Regions from separate parts of the Vreelandella indica genome, predicted to be linked through region 2. Evidence: predicted binding sites of a transcription regulator. Region 2 holds the regulator's gene; the other holds the start of a gene.

Region 1 (3,396 bases), on a different contig from region 2:
ATAAATGGCGTCTGTCGTTCAAAGCGGTTGGGTGTTCACTGCCTGATTAGTCATTTGTCATGATAGCGTCACGAAAATGACGCATGCTTGCAGCTTACCAATCACCGCTAGGGAAGGCTGCACATCAGCACCCGGCTGCCTTGTGAAGGTAAACGGGGGCTGATGAATAGGACAGTAGGCAAATGACCGCACAAGAAGCGCAGTGGCTTAATCAAATTATTGCGACCGAAGAGCTGCAGGTGCTCTTTCAGCCCATTGTGGATGCCAACCAGCAGGCGATTTATGGCTACGAAGCACTGATTCGTGGCCCCAAAACGTCACCGCTGCACTCGCCGTTACGGCTGTTTGATGTGGCCACCCAGGCAGGGCAGCTAGTGGAGTTAGATTTACTCTGCCGACGCTTGGCGATTCAACGCTTTGCCGAACTTGAACTGCCCGGCCTGCTATTTCTTAACGTCATGCCGTTAACCATCGTTGAGCGTGATTTTCGCGAAGGCTTAACGCTGGGCTTCATTCGCGAGAGCGGTCTTCCCCCAGAGCGAGTAGTGATTGAGCTCACCGAGCATGTGCCGATTCATGACTATGAGCTAATGCGCCAAGCGGTGGATCATTACCGTGACATGGGCTTTCAGGTGGCGCTGGACGACTTGGGGGCAGGGCACTCAAGCCTGCGCCACTGGTCAGAACTGCGGCCCGATTTCGTCAAGCTTGATCGGCACTTTATCTCAGGAATTGATCAGGAGCCTGCGAAGCGCGAATTTCTTCGCTCGATTCTTGATGTGGCGCGCAGCTTGGATTGCCAGCTAATAGCCGAAGGCGTGGAGACTGCGGCGGAGCATCTCTGCTTGTGGGAACTCGACCGTGGGCTCGCGCTACTGCAAGGCTTCTATTTTGCTCGGCCAAGCCCGCAGCCGCCTTTACAGCTCAACATGGTGCTGCCCGCGACAACCCAGTTAAAAAGCCCAGCTGGCCGCACTGCGCGCTCGATTTTGCGCACGATTGAGGCCATCACCACTGACTGCGCAGTGCCTCTCATCTCCGAGCGGTTTCGCCGCCAACCCAGCTTGCGCTGTGTGGCCGTATTGGAGAACGGTAAGCCCGTAGCAGTGGTGCGCCGCAATGCTTTCTTGACCCTGTTCACCAACCCTTATAGCCATGCGCTATATGCCAAACGCTGCGTATTGGACGTGGCCGATGTACGCATGCTGGTGGCTGAAGCAGATACCCCGCTTGAGGTGTTGAGCCAGCAACTGACTGATAGCCACGATATTGAGCAGGAAGACTTTGTGATCACCAATGATGAAGGTGATTATGTGGGCATGGGTAATATCGTTGACCTTTTGCGTGAAATTACTGCGATTCAGGTACGCCAAGCGCGCCATGCCAATCCGCTGACCGGCTTGCCGGGCAATATCCTGATTAACGAAACGCTGGTCGCTTATTTAGCTGCCGAGCAGGGCTTTGCCGCCGCTTACGTCGATTTGGATAATTTTAAAGCGTTTAACGATGCTTACGGCTATGCCCGGGGCGACCAGGTGATTATTTCGCTATCGCGGCTGCTGCAGGCTCAGGTGGAAAGCGCTGGTGGCTTTATCGGCCATATTGGCGGTGATGATTTTATGATGTTGCTACCGCCCAGCCATTGGGAAAGCGTTTGCGGCCAAATCCTGCGCTCATTTGAAGTGATGGCCCCCGGTTTCTATGAAGAAGCGGACCGGCTGAAAGGCGGGATACAAATTGAAAACCGACAAAATAGCGTGACGTTTTTCCCCTTTGTTAGCGTGTCGATTGCAGTAAAACCTGTCACCGATACAGCTACTTGCAGAGCGCTGGATATTGCCGCTGAGCTGTCTGAACTGAAGCATCAAGCCAAAAAAATTCCTGGTAACAGCCTGTTTGTTGAGCGTCGGGGTAGCTGCGTTAGCCAGTAATGCGCCAATGTCATGTTACGTTCGCAAAATCGTCACCAAGCGGTCATATAAATGCCCCGCCGTTGTCATCTGAAGTGGTCAGGATTGTGGCTATCTTTTAACAACACGTTAGGTGCCCCATGCAGATCTCCTCACTTGCCCATGCGCTTCCCCGCACATTGATCAGCGCCGCCGTTGCCAGCGCTTTTGCGTTGGTCGCGGTGAATGCCTCAGCGGATCTTTCATCGCGTTATGTCGATAACGATGGCGATATGATCGCTGATGCGCCTAGCGATGAGTCACAGTGGGCCGATCCCGATACGCTCGTGTTCGCCTACACGCCGGTGGAAGACCCGGCGGTTTACGCCGACGTATGGTCTGACTTCCTGGAGCACCTAAGCGAAGCAACCGGTAAAGAAGTTCAGTTCTTCCCCGTGCAGTCCAACGCCGCCCAGCAGGAAGCACTGCGCGCTGGCCGTTTGCACGTCGCCGGTTTTAACACCGGTGGTGTACCGGTCGCGGTCAACTGCGGTGGTTTCCGCCCGTTTGCCATGATGGCGGCCGAGGACGGTAGCTTTGGCTACGAAATGGAGATCATCACCTATCCTGGCAGCGGCATCGAGACCGTTGAAGACCTGGAAGGACGCCAGCTAGCCTTTACCTCTGAGACCTCTAACTCTGGTTTCCGCGCGCCCTCCGCACTGCTGCGCTCCGAGTACGGCATGGAAGCGGGCGAAGATTTTGAAACCGCTTTCTCAGGCTCCCACGACAATTCCATCCTGGGTGTGGTGAACGAAGACTACGATGCCGCTGCCATCGCCAACTCAGTGGCTCGCCGCATGCTGGCACGTGATGTTGTGGCAGAGGGCGATTACGAAGTGATCTACACCTCCGATACCTTCCCCACCACCGCTTACGGGCTGGCGAATAACTTGAACCCGGAACTTGCCGAGAAAATTCAGGATGCGTTCTTCAGCTACGACTGGGAAGGCACTGCCCTTGAATCGGAATTCGCCAACTCCGGTGAAGCGCAGTTTATTCCGATTACCTATCAGGAAAACTGGTCGGTCATTCGCACCATTGCCGATGCTAACGGTGTGACTTACGACTGCGATTGATCGTTAAGGTAAACGGTACTGCACGGCCAGGAAGGCATCCCTTTCTGGCCGTTTCGCTATACAGACGAGGCGGGAAAAATGTTGACACTAAGCGGCGTTGGCAAGCGTTACCCCACCGGGGATCGGGCGCTGACGGACATTGAACTCACGCTGCCCAAAGGCCAGGTAATGGCGCTGATTGGGCCATCCGGCGCGGGTAAAAGCACCCTTATTCGCTGTGTAAATCGGTTAGTTGAACCCACACAGGGCAGTATTCGCCTGGAAGACACCGAGCTAACCAAGCTCTCAGGTCATAAGCTTCGCCACGCGCGCCGCTCAATGGGGATGATTTTCCAGGAGTATGCCCTGGTAGACCGGCTCACCGTGAT
Region 2 (3,396 bases):
TGGCGCCCCGTTGATGCGGCGCGACCTGCCATGAGTACTTCCTGGTGGCAGTGGGTTGCTTCAACCGACTCATTAACTGCTCGCTTAATCGCCGCAGGAGGTGAAAAGCAGTTTCGCGTTCGACTGCTACGCCAGGGCGTAGGCTGGCCGCGAGAGGATGAGGCACGGGCGTTGGGCATTGCTCCCAAACGCTACGCATGGCTGCGTGAAGTAGCGCTGTGCTTGGATGAAACGCCGTGGGTGGTGGCGCGCTCCGTCGCCCCGCTCACGCAGTTAAAGGGCCAGCGTTTGGAAGGGTTAGGTGAGCGCTCGCTCGGCAGTTGGTTATTTCGCCAGCCCGGTTTAATTCGCGGGCCGCTTGAGGCCACTACCCAATCCCCCTTATTTGCTCGTATGAACGGTATCGAGAGTGACTGTACCTGGGGCCGACGTTCAGTGTTTTATCACGGCGGGCTGTCGTTGTTGGTGCAGGAGTATTTTTTGCGTGCGATGGCGGATGACCTTGATCTGCCATCGCGCTAGGCTAGCGCCTGCATCTTATTTTTCGTGAGGTAAGCATGGATCGTTCACTGTTGCGGCCGAAGGGATGGGCTCGCGTGGCAGATTTTATACAGCTGATGCGTTTGGATCGACCCATTGGCACGTGGCTGTTGATGTGGCCGACGCTTTGGGCGCTGTGGATTGCCGCTGAAGGGGTACCCGGCCGTGATGTACTGCTGATTTTTGTGGCCGGTGTTTACGTCATGCGCGCGGCTGGCTGCGTGGTGAACGATTATGCAGATCGCCATTTCGATGGCCATGTGAAACGCACTAAGCATCGCCCGCTCGCCACAGGTCGAATCAGCGAAACCGAGGCTCAATTGCTGTTTATTGGTTTGGTGGCCGCAGCGTTTATTCTGGTGCTACTGACTAATTGGTTTACGGTGCTGCTCTCGTTGGGTGGGGTATTTCTGGCAGTTATTTACCCGTTCATGAAGCGTTATACCCATTTTCCCCAGGTGGTGCTGGGGGCGGCATTCTCATGGGCAATTCCAATGGCCTTTGGCGCCGTGCTGGGCCATGTGCCGTTGGAAGCGTGGCTGCTTTTCTGTGCAAACGTGCTATGGACGGTGGCGTACGACACGCAATACGCCATGGTCGATCGCGACGATGATTTAAAAATTGGCATTAAATCGACAGCCGTGCTGTTTGGCGACGCGGATCGCCTGATAATCGGCCTACTCCAGGTAGCCACCCTGGGGTTGCTGGCATGGGTAGGCTGGCGGGTCGGGTTAGGTGGGTTCTTTTGGCTAGGGCTCGCTGCAATGGCGGCAACTTTCCTGCATCAGCAGCGCTTAATTCGTTATCAGGAGCGGGATCTTTGTTTCCAGGCGTTTCTGAATAATCACTGGTCGGGGCTGCTGATTTTTGCTGGTATTGCGCTAAGTTGGTGGCCTGCGGCGGGTTAGTAACTGCCATTGTCATGTAACTGTCATCAAGTCATGGTGTTATCGTCACTGACATGTCATTGAACTGTTTTCTTTGAACTGGCTTTTTTGCACACCGTGAGGCTCTGGTATGACCGCCAAAACCGTTCTGATTGTCGATGATGAATCGTCGATTCGCGAGATGATCGCGGTAGCGCTGGAAATGGCTGACTACCGTGTGCTCGAAGCAGATAACGCCCAGGATGCTCATGCCATGGTGGTTGACCACCAACCTGATTTATTGCTGCTTGACTGGATGATGCCTGGCACCAGCGGTATTGAACTGGCTAGGCGGTTGAAGCGCGAAGAAGCCACCGCCGAGATCCCCATTATTATGCTCACCGCTAAAGGCGAAGAGGATAATAAGATCCAAGGGCTAGAAGCCGGTGCCGATGACTATATCACCAAGCCCTTTTCGCCCCGCGAATTGGTGGCACGGTTAAAAGCAGTGCTGCGCCGCGCGACGCCGCGTGGCGTTGAAGATCCGATTGAGATTAATGGCCTGCTGCTTGATCCGGTAAGTCACCGGGTAAGCGCACACGGCAAAGCGTTGGAAATGGGGCCGACCGAGTATCGTCTTCTGCAGTTTTTTATGACCCATCAAGAGCGCGCTTACACACGTAGCCAACTGCTTGACCAAGTTTGGGGTGGCAACGTGTATGTCGAGGAGCGTACTGTCGATGTGCATATTCGACGCTTACGAAAAGCGCTGGGCGATGTGCATCAAAACCTGATTCAAACGGTTCGGGGTACCGGATACCGTTTCTCTGCACGGGTGTAAATGTGCGCCTATGGAGCCGTGAACTGTGGCGTCTAGCGTGGCTGGCCACACTGGGTACTTGCTTAGGCTGGTTATTGGGCTCAGCAGGGCTAGGGCTTGCGGCAGGGCTTGCAGTATGTCTGTTTTATCACTTGCGGCAGCTACGCGAACTTTATTTATGGCTAACCCTACATCCTCACGATGAGCCGCCTGCCGCTCACGGTATGTGGGGTGAATTGTTTGATCGTTTATACCGCTATCAGAAAAGCCAGCGTATAACGCAAAGTCGGCTGCGTGCTACTTTGGCCCGTATTCAAGAGTCGTCTGAAGCGATGCGTGACAGTGTGGTCATGCTCGACCGCCACGGTGATCTAGAGTGGTGGAACAGCGCTGCAACGAACATGCTAGGGCTACAAACTGCCCATGATCGTGGTCAGCACATTACCAACCTACTGCGCGAGCCAAGTTTCATCCGCTACTTCAATGCGCGGGAGTATGGCGAGCCGTTAACGCTGACATCGCCGATTGACGAGCGTCGAATCCTGCAGTATCAAATTACCCTGTACGGTGACGATGAACGGCTGGTAATGGCCCGGGATATCACGCGCTTGCACCGCCTGGAACAGATGCGGCGCGACTTTGTTGCCAATGTCTCTCACGAGCTGCGCACGCCGCTAACCGTCCTTTCCGGCTATCTGGAAACCTACAGTGATATTGCTGATCAGTTGCCTCCGCGTTTGGGCAAAAGCATCAACCAGATGCAGGAACAGACGCAGCGAATGCAAAACCTGGTCAATGATCTATTGCTGCTCTCCCGGTTGGAAATCGACCAGGGGGGGAAAGATCACCATCCGCTGTCGCTAGGGCCTTTGCTACAAAGCATCTGTGATGATGCGCTGGCGCTATCGAATCAGCGTCATACCATTACTGTCGCGCTTGAAAGTGACGCACGCCTGCTGGGTAGTGAGCAGGAGATTCGTAGTGCCATCTCTAACCTCGCCTTCAATGCCGTTCGCTATACGCCAGCAGGTAGCCACATCACCTTACGCTGGAAAGCTAGCGCGACTGGCGGTGGCTGTATTGATGTGGAAGACAATGGTGAAGGCATTGATCCCGTCCATATTCCCCGACTAACCGAACGTTTTTACCGTGTCGATAAAGGCCGTAGCA

What was found. The regulator PhoB, encoded in region 2, activates phosphate uptake and scavenging genes when phosphate is short. The targets are predictions, from matches to a motif close to TGTCATANNNNTGTCANA.
Region 1: the regulator PhoB is predicted to act here: its motif matches at 1,962-1,979, upstream of phnD (phosphate/phosphite/phosphonate ABC transporter substrate-binding protein).

Annotation. Positions count from the first base shown of each region.
Region 1 is NZ_JBANSO010000037.1:14,214-17,609, forward strand. It holds gene V8L71_RS18730 (alkaline phosphatase D family protein) at 1-4, shown strand, start outside; gene V8L71_RS18735 (bifunctional diguanylate cyclase/phosphodiesterase) at 183-1,931, shown strand; gene phnD (phosphate/phosphite/phosphonate ABC transporter substrate-binding protein) at 2,051-3,028, shown strand; gene phnC (phosphonate ABC transporter ATP-binding protein) at 3,107-3,396, shown strand, end outside.
Region 2 is NZ_JBANSO010000023.1:29,658-33,053, forward strand. It holds gene V8L71_RS15405 (chorismate--pyruvate lyase family protein) at 1-522, shown strand, start outside; gene ubiA (4-hydroxybenzoate octaprenyltransferase) at 558-1,448, shown strand; gene phoB (phosphate regulon transcriptional regulator PhoB) at 1,558-2,247, shown strand; gene phoR (phosphate regulon sensor histidine kinase PhoR) at 2,250-3,396, shown strand, end outside.